3 regions of the Bacillus sp. PK3-037 genome follow, and region 3 is predicted to be linked to each of the others. Evidence: a T-box and tRNA genes for the amino acid it is inferred to sense, from the RefSeq annotation. Region 3 holds a T-box; the other regions hold tRNA genes.

Region 1 (5,212 bases), 290 kb from region 3:
TTCTGCCAATAGTCGCCAGGCATTTTATGAAGAAGTGATTTTTTTCCATACACGACTTCATCATGAGAAAATGGCAATACAAAATGTTCACTAAACGCATAAAGCAAGGAAAAAGACACAAGCTGATGGCAGTGCCGCCTTTGTTCAGCAGGCGTCTCCATGTATTTCAGCACATCATTCATCCAGCCCATATTCCATTTAAAATGAAAGCCGAGTCCTCCTTCCTCAACAGAACCTGTTACTTGAGGCCATTCGGTGGAATCTTCCGCTATCATCATGACATGCGGATATGCCTCCCGCATTGTTTGATTAAGCTTTTTTAAAAATTCAACTGCATAGAGATTCGTATGGCGTTCATCCTGATTTGGCCAATACAGCATATTAGCCACGGCATCGACCCTAAAACCATCTATATGATAGAATTCCGCCCAGTACAACGCATTAGAAATTAAAAAACTATGAACTTCCGGTTTTCCTAAATCAAAGTTAGCGGTGCCCCACAGCCAGTTCTCCCTGTCACGCTCTTCTTGATATTCGTAAAGAGGCGCTCCATCAAACATATAAAGCCCATGCGAATCTTTACAAAAATGTCCGGGGACCCAATCAAGTATGACGCCGATGTTTGCCTGATGGCATTCATCAACAAACCTCATCAAATCATGTGGCGTGCCAAATCGGCTTGTCGGGCTGTAATACCCCGTTGCTTGATAACCCCAGGAACGATCGTACGGATGTTCATAAACGGGCAGCAGCTCGATATGGGTAAATCCCTGCTCTTTGATATAAGGAATAAGAGACTGGCCTAATTCTTCATAGGAGTAAAGCGTGCCATCGGGATGCTTCTTCCATGAACCAAGATGAAGCTCATAAATAAAAACCGGCTTTTCATATATCGTTTTAGCTTTCTGCTTCTTCTGCCACTTTTGATCATGCCAGCTGTACCCTGCAAGATCGTAAGTAAGAGACGCCGTATTCGGTCTTACTTCTGAATAAAAAGCATACGGGTCTGCCTTCAGCATGGTCTCTCCGCTATTTGTCACGATTTCATACTTATATCGTTCCTCTTCTTTCAAACCTGGAACAAATAACGTCCAAATGCCATGAGCATTAACTTTCTGCATAACATGAAGCTCACCTGACCAACTGTTAAAATCTCCAGCCACTCGAACTTCTGACGCATGAGGCGCCCACACACAAAATTCATACCCGCTTTGGCCATTCAGCTCGCGATTATGCGAGCCAAACAGCTGATAGCTTTTAAACAGACTGCCTTCGTGAAAAAGATAAACATCATGTGCTGTTGGGCTGGCAGCGGCCATGTAATCATCCTTTCTGACATCATAGTTTTCATTTATATTATTTATTCGTAGAAATAAAAAAAAGCCCTTTCTAGAAAGCGCTTATATTTATTGACATAAAACTTCATTTTCTGAAGAAAAACAAAAGATTTGGAGTTTTTTGTTGTAAATTTGATATAGAATAAAAAACAAAATCAGATGCATATCATTTAGAAAACAAAAAAACCTTGCAGGATATGCAAGGTTTCAGGATGACCCGTACGGGATTCGAACCCGTGTTACCGCCGTGAAAGGGCGGTGTCTTAACCGCTTGACCAACGGGCCGTCATGGCGGAGAAGGAGGGATTTGAACCCTCGCGCCGCTTACACGACCTACACCCTTAGCAGGGGCGCCTCTTCAGCCACTTGAGTACTTCTCCATATGGCTCCACAGGCAGGATTCGAACCTGCGACCGATCGGTTAACAGCCGATAGCTCTACCACTGAGCTACTGTGGAACGTAAAAGTCATGGTATGGTGGGCCTGAATGGACTCGAACCATCGACCTCACGCTTATCAGGCGTGCGCTCTAACCAGCTGAGCTACAGGCCCATGACGATATAGAAATGGAGCGGGTGATGGGAATCGAACCCACGACATCAGCTTGGAAGGCTGAGGTTTTACCACTAAACTACACCCGCAATTTTATTTGGGGCGATTGATGGGAATCGAACCCACGAATGCCAGAGCCACAATCTGGTGCGTTAACCACTTCGCCACAACCGCCAAAATATATATATTTGTAAATGGTGGCTCGGGACGGAATCGAACCGCCGACACACGGATTTTCAGTCCGTTGCTCTACCAACTGAGCTACCGAGCCTTATTATTTAAATGGCGGTCCGGACGGGACTCGAACCCGCGACCTCCTGCGTGACAGGCAGGCATTCTAACCAACTGAACTACCGGACCATTTTAATTTGTTGCACCCATCGGGCACTCCTTATTTAAAAGGATATATTTGTTTGGTTGCGGGGGCAGGATTTGAACCTGCGACCTTCGGGTTATGAGCCCGACGAGCTACCGAACTGCTCCACCCCGCGATGATAAAATGTAAGAATATATATGGCGGAGGAAGAGGGATTCGAACCCCCGCGGGCTTTGACACCCCTGTCGGTTTTCAAGACCGATCCCTTCAGCCAGACTTGGGTATTCCTCCGTATTGTGGTGGACCTTGTAGGACTCGAACCTACGACCGGACGGTTATGAGCCGTCTGCTCTAACCAACTGAGCTAAAGGTCCTTTGGTAGCGGCGGAGGGGATCGAACCCCCGACCTCACGGGTATGAACCGTACGCTCTAGCCAGCTGAGCTACACCGCCAAATCATATATTGAAATCAAGTGGAGCCTAGCGGGATCGAACCGCTGACCTCCTGCGTGCAAAGCAGGCGCTCTCCCAGCTGAGCTAAGGCCCCAAGAATGGTCGGGAAGACAGGATTCGAACCTGCGACCCCATGGTCCCAAACCATGTGCTCTACCAAGCTGAGCTACTTCCCGATTTCATGTAGATCATGGCGCGCCCGAGAGGAGTCGAACCCCTAACCTTTTGATCCGTAGTCAAACGCTCTATCCAATTGAGCTACGGGCGCAAATTATAATGCCGAGGGCCGGACTTGAACCGGCACGGTAGTCACCTACCGCAGGATTTTAAGTCCTGTGTGTCTGCCAATTCCACCACCCCGGCGTGGATGGTATAGTTGGAGCGGAAGACGGGATTCGAACCCGCGACCCCCACCTTGGCAAGGTGGTGTTCTACCACTGAACTACTTCCGCAGAAATGGTGCGGATGAAGGGACTTGAACCCCCACGTCTGTAAAGACACTAGAGCCTGATTCTAGCGCGTCTGCCAATTCCGCCACATCCGCAACATATAAATGGTGAGCCATGAAGGACTCGAACCTTCGACCCTCTGATTAAAAGTCAGATGCTCTACCAACTGAGCTAATGGCTCTTCTTACAAGAGACTTGAATATTATAACATATAAAAGTGGTGCCGGCAAGAGGACTTGAACCCCCAACCTACTGATTACAAGTCAGTTGCTCTACCAATTGAGCTACACCGGCTCATATGTAAACATATTATGTATAGTAAGAATGGTGGAGGATGACGGGCTCGAACCGCCGACCCTCTGCTTGTAAGGCAGATGCTCTCCCAGCTGAGCTAATCCTCCATAATTGCACTACCGTGCAACTGCTTGGCGGCGTCCTACTCTCACAGGGGGAAACCCCCGACTACCATCGGCGCTGAAGAGCTTAACTTCCGTGTTCGGCATGGGAACGGGTGTGACCTCTTCGCTATCGCCACCAAACAATTTGAGAGTGTTCTCTCAAAACTAGATAACAGGTGTGACATCATTAGACATTAGGTTAAGTCCTCGATCGATTAGTATCTGTCAGCTCCATGTGTCGCCACACTTCCACCTCAGACCTATCAACCTGATCATCTTTCAGGGATCTTACTTCCTTGCGGAATGGGAAATCTCATCTTGAGGGGGGCTTCATGCTTAGATGCTTTCAGCACTTATCCCGTCCGCACATAGCTACCCAGCGATGCCCTTGGCAGAACAACTGGTACACCAGCGGTGCGTCCATCCCGGTCCTCTCGTACTAAGGACAGCTCCTCTCAAATTTCCTGCGCCCGCGACGGATAGGGACCGAACTGTCTCACGACGTTCTGAACCCAGCTCGCGTACCGCTTTAATGGGCGAACAGCCCAACCCTTGGGACCGACTACAGCCCCAGGATGCGATGAGCCGACATCGAGGTGCCAAACCTCCCCGTCGATGTGGACTCTTGGGGGAGATAAGCCTGTTATCCCCGGGGTAGCTTTTATCCGTTGAGCGATGGCCCTTCCATGCGGAACCACCGGATCACTAAGCCCGACTTTCGTCCCTGCTCGACTTGTAGGTCTCGCAGTCAAGCTCCCTTGTGCCTTTACACTCTGCGAATGATTTCCAACCATTCTGAGGGAACCTTTGGGCGCCTCCGTTACCTTTTAGGAGGCGACCGCCCCAGTCAAACTGCCCACCTGACACTGTCTCCCCGCCCGATAAGGGCGGCGGGTTAGAAGGTCAATACAGCCAGGGTAGTATCCCACCGATGCCTCCACCGAAGCTGGCGCTCCGGTTTCCAAGGCTCCTACCTATCCTGTACAAGCTGTACCAACATTCAATATCAGGCTGCAGTAAAGCTCCACGGGGTCTTTCCGTCCTGTCGCGGGTAACCTGCATCTTCACAGGTACTATAATTTCACCGAGTCTCTCGTTGAGACAGTGCCCAGATCGTTGCGCCTTTCGTGCGGGTCGGAACTTACCCGACAAGGAATTTCGCTACCTTAGGACCGTTATAGTTACGGCCGCCGTTTACTGGGGCTTCAATTCGCACCTTCGCTTACGCTAAGCGCTCCTCTTAACCTTCCAGCACCGGGCAGGCGTCAGCCCCTATACTTCGCCTTACGGCTTCGCAGAGACCTGTGTTTTTGCTAAACAGTCGCCTGGGCCTATTCACTGCGGCTCTCTCGGGCTTGCACCCTAACAGAGCACCCCTTCTCCCGAAGTTACGGGGTCATTTTGCCGAGTTCCTTAACGAGAGTTCTCTCGATCACCTTAGGATTCTCTCCTCGCCTACCTGTGTCGGTTTGCGGTACGGGCACCTCTCACCTCGCTAGAGGCTTTTCTTGGCAGTGTGGAATCAGGAACTTCGCTACTATATTTCGCTCGCCATCACAGCTCAGCCTTATGGGAAACGGATTTGCCTATTTCCCAGCCTAACTGCTTGGACGCGGATATCCAATACCGCGCTTACCCTATCCTCCTGCGTCCCCCCATTGCTCAAATGGTGAGGAGGTGGTACAGGAATATCAACCTGTTGTCCAT
Region 2 (5,212 bases), 1.8 Mb from region 3:
TTTTTCCACAGCTCTACTCCTCCAATTTCTTGTTCCTGCTCTTCTTTCCTCATTTGTATGGATTGTTGATATTTGTTTGCAAAAGTTTCCCATTCAGTCACCACGGTTAATGGTGGTACTATCCACTTTGTTAGGACATGTTCATCTTGTGTTAACTTATATAATTGCTCGGCAATCAGATAACCTGCTTCATCAACGTCGGTCCAAATAATAACTTGACTGACACACGTTACTACTTGCGAAATTAGTAGTCTATGTGCAGACCTAACTTGTCCATCCACCCCTAGTACAAAGCTTTTCGTACCTCTTAAAAATTCTTCCTCGTAGGCCATACGTGTTAACACACCTCTATTTTCAACCAGCCACAACACGTCTGCTTTCGTATTAAACGTCTCCGAAAAAACAGCTAGATCTGTCGTTGCATGGACAGTACCATAACGATAATCCACGTAGTCCCCTTGCATTGGCCCAGTAAAAAACAATGGTGTAATTGTCCCCATACTTGCCAGACCTAACAATTGAATTGGGCGATGAAGGAGGTTTTCTGTTTCTTCAATAAATTCCTTTTTATAAGCATCAAACTGCTTTGATCCACCTATTATCCGATAGTAGGTAGCACCTATTTGCTTCCAATCAAAATGTTTTTCCGTACATGCCAGTTGGTATAAAGCAATCAAAAAATGTAGGAATAATACTTGTTTCCTTAAACGCCAAGAAGGATGAATACTCTTAATTAATTTTGCCTCTCCAGCTAAAACCCTATCTGTCTCACTTGCAATTTCATCTAAGTGCTTTGCTAATAGGGAAACAACATCTGCGCGCTGGTCTTGTTCAAAACTTGGCACATCGCTACGCTTGGCAACTTCCCACTGCTTATTCCAATCAAGTATCCAGTTTCTACTCTCCTTTTCTGCTTCTGCTTCTGCCTTTAAGCTCAGTTGATAAAGTATAAAGCCCATTCGATATCGTTCTGTTTTTACTGTTCTCTCATCTTTTTCTAAACGAATTTCACGAATTAACCACCCAAAACGAATCCATTCATAGGTTTCAGCAGAAAGATCAACCTGCTTTTTCGTATTCGGACTTTTAAAACTGTTGGTTAGTTTTGTTGGAATTTTATCTATTCCCTGTAAGTCCGTATTAATCCCAACCATTAGCCTTGCAACAGTCCTTCTTGTTCTCGCCGTTCGCTTAATTACCGGTATATGAATAATGCCGTTCTCTTCCGATGCATCACTAACATGTAAACTCTCATTTTTTAATACAATATAGTATTGCAAATAATCTTGTAACTCCACAGAAACCAAGGTACAAACCTCCTCTATTATTCCTTTATTTTACCATGGGCCTAGGTGGTAGTACGATGGGATAGGAAGAGAGTATTAGGAATTCACTTAATGGTAAGTCGTAACCTATCTTTATTTGAACGAATATCCTTCATCTCATCCATTTCTTCACTTCCATTATTTTATCCATCGATGCAAACACATTTATGTAAATTAAAATTTTCAATACTGATTCTTTTATACTTATAATAGATCTTTTAACTATAACAAAAAAAGACAGGGAATTACTCCCTGTCTTTTTCGATAATAGTATTTAGATTATATACCGGTGGTCGGGGTCGAACCGACACTCCAGAAGGAACACGATTTTGAGTCGTGCGCGTCTGCCAATTCCGCCACACCGGCAAGTTTTACGTCGTATCTAACCGACGAATATAAATATATCATGGATATGATAAAGTGTCAATGTATTTTAAAAAGTTTTTTGGAAATATAATAATAAGAGGGGTTAAAGCGACTTTTCATGAAATACAGCCCAATGCTTACATTGACACTTTCATACAATAAAAAATGATCTACTTATGTAGATCATTGATATGATTAGCTTCATTATATTTTCAAGCACAAACACCAATTTAACTTATCAATTAAGTAAAATTGGTGCCGAGGGCCGGACTTGAACCGGCACGGTAGTCACCTACCGCAGGATTTTAAGTCCTGTGTGTCTGCCAATTCCACCACCCCGGCAAAAGAAAGGCGACACCCGGATTCGAACCGGGGATAAAGGTTTTGCAGACCTCTGCCTTACCACTTGGCTATGCCGCCGTAATTGGAGCGGAAGACGGGATTCGAACCCGCGACCCCCACCTTGGCAAGGTGGTGTTCTACCACTGAACTACTTCCGCATCTTAAGGGACTTAATACATTATATTCAATTGATATAAAAAAGTGAGACTGGGCTAGCTGGATTCGAACCAACGCATGACGGAGTCAAAGTCCGTTGCCTTACCGCTTGGCTATAGCCCAATGATAATATGGGGCGATTGATGGGAATCGAACCCACGAGTGCCAGAGCCACAATCTGGTGCGTTAACCACTTCGCCACAACCGCCATAATCTCAAGATGTCATAAATTTGGCAGGGGCAGTAGGAATCGAACCCACACCGGAGGTTTTGGAGACCTCTGTTCTACCGTTAAACTATGCCCCTATAAATGGTGGAGGGGGGCAGATTCGAACTGCCGAACCCTGAGGGAGCGGATTTACAGTCCGCCGCGTTTAGCCACTTCGCTACCCCTCCACATTAAGTTTTGAAAAACAGTGCCGGCAAGAGGACTTGAACCCCCAACCTACTGATTACAAGTCAGTTGCTCTACCAATTGAGCTACACCGGCATAGGTGGTGGCTCGGGACGGAATCGAACCGCCGACACACGGATTTTCAGTCCGTTGCTCTACCAACTGAGCTACCGAGCCTTATTATTTAAATGGCGGTCCGGACGGGACTCGAACCCGCGACCTCCTGCGTGACAGGCAGGCATTCTAACCAACTGAACTACCGGACCATTTTAATTTGGTTGCACCCTTCGGGTGCTCCTATTTAAAAGGATATATTTTTTTGGTTGCGGGGGCAGGATTTGAACCTGCGACCTTCGGGTTATGAGCCCGACGAGCTACCGAACTGCTCCACCCCGCGATGATAATGGTGGAGGATGACGGGCTCGAACCGCCGACCCTCTGCTTGTAAGGCAGATGCTCTCCCAGCTGAGCTAATCCTCCATCATATAATGACCCGTACGGGATTCGAACCCGTGTTACCGCCGTGAAAGGGCGGTGTCTTAACCGCTTGACCAACGGGCCCAGACTTTCAATTGTGATTATGTATAAATATCAGTGGCGGAGAGCAAGGGATTCGAACCCTTGAGACGGAGTTGACCGCCTACACGATTTCCAATCGTGCTCCTTCGACCACTCGGACAGCTCTCCAATAATGGCTCCGCAGGTAGGATTCGAACCTACGACCGATCGGTTAACAGCCGATAGCTCTACCACTGAGCTACTGCGGAATGAAGTCTGCCTGGCGATGTCCTACTCTCACAGGGGGAAACCCCCGACTACCATCGGCGCTGAAGAGCTTAACTTCCGTGTTCGGCATGGGAACGGGTGTGACCTCTTCGCCATCATCACCAGACAATTTCAGTGACATTTAACATTATACTATGTATATCTTGAAAAGTCAAGAGTTTTTTGAGATATTCTCTCAAAACTAGATAACAGGTGTGACATCATTAGACATTAGGTTAAGTCCTCGATCGATTAGTATCTGTCAGCTCCATGTGTCGCCACACTTCCACCTCAGACCTATCAACCTGATCATCTTTCAGGGATCTTACTTCCTTACGGAATGGGAAATCTCATCTTGAGGGGGGCTTCATGCTTAGATGCTTTCAGCACTTATCCCGTCCGCACATAGCTACCCAGCGATGCCCTTGGCAGAACAACTGGTACACCAGCGGTGCGTCCATCCCGGTCCTCTCGTACTAAGGACAGCTCCTCTCAAATTTCCTGCGCCCGCGACGGATAGGGACCGAACTGTCTCACGACGTTCTGAACCCAGCTCGCGTACCGCTTTAATGGGCGAACAGCCCAACCCTTGGGACCGACTACAGCCCCAGGATGCGATGAGCCGACATCGAGGTGCCAAACCTCCCCGTCGATGTGGACTCTTGGGGGAGATAAGCCTGTTATCCCCGGGGTAGCTTTTATCCGTTGAGCGATGGCCCTTCCATGCGGAACCACCGGATCACTAAGCCCGACTTTCGTCCCTGCTCGACTTGTAGGTCTCGCAGTCAAGCTCCCTTGTGCCTTTACACTCTGCGAATGATTTCCAACCATTCTGAGGGAACCTTTGGGCGCCTCCGTTACCTTTTAGGAGGCGACCGCCCCAGTCAAACTGCCCACCTGACACTGTCTCCCCGCCCGATAAGGGCGGCGGGTTAGAAGGTCAATACAGCCAGGGTAGTATCCCACCGATGCCTCCACCGAAGCTGGCGCTCCGGTTTCCAAGGCTCCTACCTATCCTGTACAAGCTGTACCAACATTCAATATCAGGCTGCAGTAAAGCTCCACGGGGTCTTTCCGTCCTGTCGCGGGTAACCTGCATCTTCACAGGTACTATAATTTCACCGAGTCTCTCGTTGAGACAGTGCCCAGATCGTTGCGCCTTTCGTGCGGGTCGGAACTTACCCGACAAGGAATTTCGCTACCTTAGGACCGTTATAGTTACGGCCGCCGTTTACTGGGGCTTCAATTCGCACCTTCGCTTACGCTAAGCGCTCCTCTTAACCTTCCAGCACCGGGCAGGCGTCAGCCCCTATACTTCGCCTTACGGCTTCGCAGAGACCTGTGTTTTTGCTAAACAGTCGCCTGGGCCTATTCACTGCGGCTCTCTCGGGCTTGCACCCTAACAGAGCACCCCTTCTCCCGAAGTTACGGGGTCATTTTGCCGAGTTCCTTAACGAGAGTTCTCTCGATCACCTTAGGATTCTCTCCTCGCCTACCTGTGTCGGTTTGCGGTACGGGCACCTCTCACCTCGCTAGAGGCTTTTCTTGGCAGTGTGGAATCAGGAACTTCGCTACTATATTTCGCTCGCCATCACAGCTCAGCCTTATGGGAAACGGATTTGCCTATTTCCCAGCCTAACTGCTTGGACGCGGATATCCAATACCGCGCTTACCCTATCCTCCTGCGTCCCCCCATTGCTCAAATGGTGAGGAGGTGGTACAGGAATATCAACCTGTTGTCCATCGCCTACGCCTTTCGGCCTCGGCTTAGGTCCCGACTAACCCTGAGCGGACGAGCCTTCCTCAGGAAACCTTAGGCATTCGGTGGAGGGGATTCTCACCCCTCTTTCGCTACTCATACCGG
Region 3 (5,212 bases):
AGCCGCCAGAGCTTGTTGTCTCGGAAGCGAGGCTTCGTGAAGAACAGGAAAATGAAAAGAAAGAAGCTGAGCGGTCAGCGCCATTGGCTTTAAAAGCGGAGGACAGCGGCGGTATAAAGGCGGAAGAAGCGCCAGCTGAGCCGCCAGAGCTTGTTGTCTCGGAAGCGAGGCTTCGTGAAGAGCAAGCAGATGAAAAGGAAGAAGCTGAGCGGTCAGCGCCATTGGCTTTAAAAGCAGAGGACATTGGCGGTATAAAAGCGGAAGAAGCGCCAGCCGAGTCGCCAGAGCTTGTTGTCTCGGAAGCGAGGCTTCGTGAAGAGCAGGCGAATGAAGAGAAAGAAACTGTACGATCAGAATCAGCTGCTTTAAAAGCAGAGGACAGCAAAGATATAAAGGCAGAAGAAGCGAAGCCGCCGGAGCTCATTCTTTCAGAGGCAGGGCTTCGTGAGGAAGCGGAAACAATAGAAGCAGATTCCCCAAAGGCTGCTTCAGGAATTGAGATCCGCGAAAAAGCAGAGGCGGAGGAAGAGCAGGCTGAACTGTCAGAACCGCTTGTTTCAGAGGCGGAAATATCACTTGCTGTAAAAGCTGAGCTTCAGCAAGAGGCTGAGCGTGGTGAAGAAAAAACAGAAAAGCCAGATTCTCCTATTCTTGAGCATGCTTTGCGTCAAGAATCCCAAAAAACAGAATCGGAGCTATCGGATCACATAGAGCCTGCACCTCGACAGGATGCAGAACAACCGGAGGAAGTCCAGGAAACTATACGTGAAGACGTTGTTTCTTTAGAAGGAAGCAGAGAGCAGGAAGAAGCGCCAGCTGCACTTTTAAAGGAAGAAGCAGCAGTTCCAACCCTGCATTTTAATCAAAAGATAAGTGCTGAAGAGGAATCTCAGGAAGAAGAGCTTACGCCGGCCTACCGTACCTTCCTGCCGGAACAAGATTCAGAAGAGCATTCCTTTTATTCAGCGCCTAAGTTGCTGGAGGAAGAAGAGCAGAAGAAAGAAAGCTTTGAAATTGAAGTGAGAAAAACACCTTCACCTGAAGAACCTGAGGAAGAGGCGTCTTTTCATTCTTACCAGCTGCCAGACACTTCCGAACCTGAAAGGAAGGAAACAGATGCTGTTCCTGCTGCTCAAACAAAGGAAACTGAAACAAAGGAAAATCATAATTCTCTTTATTTAACAAAACTCTTTACAAGAGAAGAGGATGAGTTTTCTAGAATGAAAATCTGTATTGTTCAGCAGGAAGATACCATTGAACGTTTATGCGAACGGTACGACATTACCTCCCAGCAGCTGATCAGGATGAATTCTTTGGCGCTGGATGATGAATTGAAAGCAGGGCAGATTCTTTATATCCCTCAATACAACAGCAGCCATGCGTAAGCCGTAAGCGATCGGAAAATGTGGTGAATGGAATGGAAGATGTCCAATCGGTTCTTCAGGAATACGGACTGACGGCTCAATTTATTGAGCCAGTCAGTCCTCGTGTGTGGAAAGTGTATTCAGATTATGGGGTATTTGCGCTGAAAAAAATGAAATCGGTTCGCGGCAAACATTTTACAGATCAAATGGTGGCAATTGAGGAAAAAGGCTTTCATTCCTTTGTTCCCATTTACAGAACAAATGGGGGAGAGTTTTTCTCCGGGGGCGTACAAACTGGAGACTCCTATTACTTAATGCCTTGGCTCCAATTTGACCAAGAGGAAGAGCGGGATCAGAAACATGCCTATCTATTTAGAGAAACAGCCCGCCTTCACGAGAGAACTGCGCAGGAAATTAAGGTCAGGCGTGAAGACATTGAACGCCACTATGAACAAACGAGAAAAAAGTGGGAAAATCAAAAGGTCATTTATGAACAGTTTGTAGACAGAGCTGAGAAAGAATGGTACCTTTCTCCCTTTGAATTGCAGGCTATAACCTATTTTTCAGAAACCATTTCCGCCGTAAACTTTGCGCTTGAGCGGATTAAGGACTGGTATGAAGCGGCAAAAGAAAAAGGCTCCTCAAGGGTTGTCATTACCCACGGCAGCCTGTCTATTCACCATTTTCTGTACAATGATGCAGGGACCGGATACTTTACGAATTTTGAGAGAGCGTCTGTGGGGCCGCCGCATAACGACTTGCTCGGCTTTTACACACGAATGTTCAGCGGTTTTCCAAAAGCTTGTCCGGAGTGTGTCGATTGGTTTTATTCATATACGAAAGCATTTCCTCTGCATGAGGCTGAAATCAGTCTTTTTCTCAGTTACATGGCTTATCCGGAAGCGGTGTACAAAGTGCTGAACCGCTATCAGACCGGGAAAAGACGGCGTGAAAAAGATGAATGTACACACTTATTAAAGGCATACTGGCAAATGAAAAATATTGAGCCGTTTGTGATGAAAATCCATCAAATTGAACAAGAGAAAAAATTTCAGGCGGAAAACGAGTCCACGTCTTAATTGGCGCGGACTTGTTTGTTTATATCCATTCCAAATGAAGCGCACAGGCTAACAGAATCAATATTGCGAGCAGCAAGACATCAAAGGTTGTCGGAAAGAAAATGGTTCTGATGCCTTGGAAAATCGTAATCGGGATAATCACTTGCGCGGATACAAGCCGAATTTGCCTGACCCACGGCGGCAGGGAATAAGAGCTGAAACGTTTCTTCACGGTGCATCCTCCTCTACGCATTTACAAGCATCATATGTATACTTGGTCAATAGGTGCCTGCCCATCTTGTATAGGAAGCAGTATTTTTGGAAAAGATGATTGACGAATCAAAAACACTTTTACTATAATAAAGAACATAAATAAAGTATATAATGAGCTGATAGATACACCTGCTTAGAACGGGAAGAGTACAAGAAAGACGCATGCAGAGAGAGAAGCCGCTTGCTGAAAGGCTTCTTATGTTGTCTGATTGGAAGGTCGCCCGGGAGCATAATTTCTTGAAAGAAGAGTAGAGAAATTCGGGAAACCCCCGTTATCCGTTGAAGCGCATGAACTGACAAAGTTCATGAAAAAAGGTGGTACCGCGAAAGAGCTTTTTCGTCCTTTTCCCAAGGATGAAGGGCTCTTTTTTCGTTCTCAGCCATTTTAAACATGCTGGAGGGTTATGATGGAAACGAATGAACAAACAATGCCGACGAAATACGATCCGGCTGCAGTTGAAAAAGACCGATATGATTTTTGGCTAAAAGGTAAGTTTTTTGAAGCAGGCAGCGATCAGACAAAGGAGCCGTACTCTGTCGTTATTCCGCCGCCAAACGTAACAGGAAGGCTTCACCTTGGCCACGCTTGGGATACCACGCTGCAAGACATTGTAACAAGAATGAAACGCATGCAGGGGTATGATGTACTGTGGCTTCCGGGTATGGACCACGCCGGCATCGCGACACAGGCTAAAGTTGAAGCGAAACTTCGTGAAGAAGGCACAAGCCGTTACGATTTAGGCCGTGAGAAATTTCTTGAAGAAACGTGGAAGTGGAAGGAAGAGTATGCTGACTTCATCCGCAGCCAGTGGGCGAAATTAGGGCTTGGCCTTGATTATTCCCGTGAACGCTTTACGCTTGATGAAGGCTTAAACAGAGCGGTTCGCGAAGTGTTCGTCAAACTTTATGAAAAAGGCTTGATCTACAGAGGCGAATACATCATAAATTGGGACCCTGCAACAAAAACAGCTTTATCAGACATTGAGGTCATTTACAAGGATGTTCAAGGCGCGTTTTATCACATGAGCTATCCGCTTGCTGACGGATCAGGTTCAATTGAAATCGCGACGACACGTCCAGAAACGATGCTTGGTGATTCAGCCGTTGCGGTTCACCCTGAAGATGAGCGCTACAAGCACCTTATCGGAAAAACGGTTATTCTGCCTATCACAAATCGTGAAATACCGATTGTCGGCGATGACTATGTTGATATGGAATTTGGTTCAGGTGCGGTGAAAATTACGCCTGCCCATGATCCGAACGACTTCGAGCTTGGCAACCGCCATAACTTAGAGCGCATTCTTGTCATGAATGAAGACGGCACGATGAATGAAAATGCGCTGCAATATCAAGGCATGGATCGCTTTGAATGCCGCAAAAAGCTCGTTAAAGATTTACAGGAGGCAGGCGTTCTCTTCAAAATCGAGGACCATCTGCACTCTGTCGGACATAGTGAACGAAGCGGAGCGGTTGTTGAGCCTTATCTTTCTACCCAATGGTTTGTGCGCATGCAACCGCTTGCTGATGCAGCAATTGAATTGCAGGAGAAAGAAGAAAAAGTCAACTTTGTGCCTGACCGCTTCGAAAAAACGTATTTGCATTGGATGGAAAATATCCGCGACTGGTGTATTTCCCGTCAATTATGGTGGGGCCACCGCATTCCTGCCTGGTATCATAAAGAAACAGGCGAGTTATATGTCGGTCTTGAAGCGCCGGAGGACAGCGAAAATTGGGAGCAGGATACAGACGTGCTGGATACATGGTTCAGTTCTGCGCTCTGGCCTTTCTCCACTATGGGCTGGCCTGATTTGACAGCTGAAGACTTTAAACGCTATTATCCGACTGACGTTCTCGTTACAGGCTACGACATCATTTTCTTCTGGGTGTCACGCATGATTTTCCAAGGGATTGAATTTACTGGCGAACGTCCGTTTAAAGATGTTTTAATCCATGGCTTAATCCGTGATGAGCAAGGCAGAAAAATGAGTAAATCTCTTGGCAACGGTGTCGATCCGATGGACGTGATTGACAAGTACGGAGCCGATTCTCTTCGCTATTTCCTGGCGACTGGAAGCTCTCCTGGCCAAGATCTTCGTTTCAGCTATGAAAAAGTGGAATCGACTTGGAATTTTGCCAATAAAATTTGGAACGCTTCTCGTTTCGCATTAATGAACATGGATGGCATGACATATGATGAGCTTGATCTTTCAGGTGAGAAATCAGTAGCTGACAAGTGGATTTTAACGCGTTTAAACGAAACGATCGAAAGTGTGACACAGCTAGCTGATAAATATGAATTTGGTGAAGTCGGCCGCCATTTATATAACTTTATTTGGGACGATTTCTGTGATTGGTATATTGAAATGGCGAAGCTTCCTCTATACGGAGAAGACGAAGCGGCTAAGAAAACAACCCGTTCTATCCTTGCTTACGTACTGGATCAAACGATGCGCCTCCTCCATCCGTTTATGCCATTCTTAACGGAGGAAATTTGGCAGCACCTGCCGCACCAAGGAG

What was found. The T-box of region 3 lies ahead of valS (valine--tRNA ligase). A T-box ahead of a tRNA ligase gene usually reads a tRNA of that ligase, here a tRNA-Val.
Region 1: it encodes a tRNA-Val, which carries the amino acid that the T-box ahead of valS (valine--tRNA ligase) is inferred to sense. The anticodon was not compared.
Region 2: it encodes a tRNA-Val, which carries the amino acid that the T-box ahead of valS (valine--tRNA ligase) is inferred to sense. The anticodon was not compared.

Annotation. Positions count from the first base shown of each region.
Region 1 covers NZ_CP096408.1:1,114,022-1,119,233, reverse strand. Annotated here, with positions in the region: gene glgB (1,4-alpha-glucan branching enzyme) at 1-1,319, opposite strand, end outside; tRNA gene M1D69_RS05790 (tRNA-Glu) at 1,551-1,622, opposite strand; tRNA gene M1D69_RS05785 (tRNA-Ser) at 1,627-1,717, opposite strand; tRNA gene M1D69_RS05780 (tRNA-Asn) at 1,721-1,795, opposite strand; tRNA gene M1D69_RS05775 (tRNA-Ile) at 1,813-1,889, opposite strand; tRNA gene M1D69_RS05770 (tRNA-Gly) at 1,905-1,978, opposite strand; tRNA gene M1D69_RS05765 (tRNA-His) at 1,988-2,063, opposite strand; tRNA gene M1D69_RS05760 (tRNA-Phe) at 2,085-2,160, opposite strand; tRNA gene M1D69_RS05755 (tRNA-Asp) at 2,173-2,249, opposite strand; tRNA gene M1D69_RS05750 (tRNA-Met) at 2,304-2,380, opposite strand; tRNA gene M1D69_RS05745 (tRNA-Ser) at 2,404-2,496, opposite strand; tRNA gene M1D69_RS05740 (tRNA-Ile) at 2,503-2,579, opposite strand; tRNA gene M1D69_RS05735 (tRNA-Met) at 2,582-2,658, opposite strand; tRNA gene M1D69_RS05730 (tRNA-Ala) at 2,680-2,752, opposite strand; tRNA gene M1D69_RS05725 (tRNA-Pro) at 2,758-2,834, opposite strand; tRNA gene M1D69_RS05720 (tRNA-Arg) at 2,850-2,926, opposite strand; tRNA gene M1D69_RS05715 (tRNA-Leu) at 2,936-3,021, opposite strand; tRNA gene M1D69_RS05710 (tRNA-Gly) at 3,036-3,110, opposite strand; tRNA gene M1D69_RS05705 (tRNA-Leu) at 3,116-3,202, opposite strand; tRNA gene M1D69_RS05700 (tRNA-Lys) at 3,213-3,288, opposite strand; tRNA gene M1D69_RS05695 (tRNA-Thr) at 3,326-3,401, opposite strand; tRNA gene M1D69_RS05690 (tRNA-Val) at 3,433-3,508, opposite strand; rRNA gene rrf (5S ribosomal RNA) at 3,531-3,646, opposite strand; rRNA gene M1D69_RS05680 (23S ribosomal RNA) at 3,701-5,212, opposite strand, start outside.
Region 2 covers NZ_CP096408.1:3,185,802-3,191,013, forward strand. Annotated here, with positions in the region: gene M1D69_RS16405 (hypothetical protein) at 1-9, opposite strand, end outside; gene M1D69_RS16410 (hypothetical protein) at 1-1,298, opposite strand, end outside; tRNA gene M1D69_RS16415 (tRNA-Leu) at 1,610-1,691, opposite strand; tRNA gene M1D69_RS16420 (tRNA-Leu) at 1,945-2,033, opposite strand; tRNA gene M1D69_RS16425 (tRNA-Cys) at 2,041-2,111, opposite strand; tRNA gene M1D69_RS16430 (tRNA-Gly) at 2,117-2,191, opposite strand; tRNA gene M1D69_RS16435 (tRNA-Gln) at 2,241-2,312, opposite strand; tRNA gene M1D69_RS16440 (tRNA-His) at 2,322-2,397, opposite strand; tRNA gene M1D69_RS16445 (tRNA-Trp) at 2,422-2,495, opposite strand; tRNA gene M1D69_RS16450 (tRNA-Tyr) at 2,501-2,585, opposite strand; tRNA gene M1D69_RS16455 (tRNA-Thr) at 2,607-2,679, opposite strand; tRNA gene M1D69_RS16460 (tRNA-Phe) at 2,685-2,760, opposite strand; tRNA gene M1D69_RS16465 (tRNA-Asp) at 2,773-2,849, opposite strand; tRNA gene M1D69_RS16470 (tRNA-Met) at 2,904-2,980, opposite strand; tRNA gene M1D69_RS16475 (tRNA-Val) at 2,988-3,063, opposite strand; tRNA gene M1D69_RS16480 (tRNA-Glu) at 3,073-3,144, opposite strand; tRNA gene M1D69_RS16485 (tRNA-Ser) at 3,179-3,270, opposite strand; tRNA gene M1D69_RS16490 (tRNA-Asn) at 3,276-3,350, opposite strand; rRNA gene rrf (5S ribosomal RNA) at 3,360-3,475, opposite strand; rRNA gene M1D69_RS16500 (23S ribosomal RNA) at 3,581-5,212, opposite strand, start outside.
Region 3 covers NZ_CP096408.1:1,400,569-1,405,780, forward strand. Annotated here, with positions in the region: gene M1D69_RS07150 (LysM peptidoglycan-binding domain-containing protein) at 1-1,385, shown strand, start outside; gene cotN (spore coat protein CotN) at 1,418-2,443, shown strand; gene M1D69_RS07160 (hypothetical protein) at 2,463-2,654, opposite strand; T-box leader at 2,821-3,043, shown strand; gene valS (valine--tRNA ligase) at 3,103-5,212, shown strand, end outside.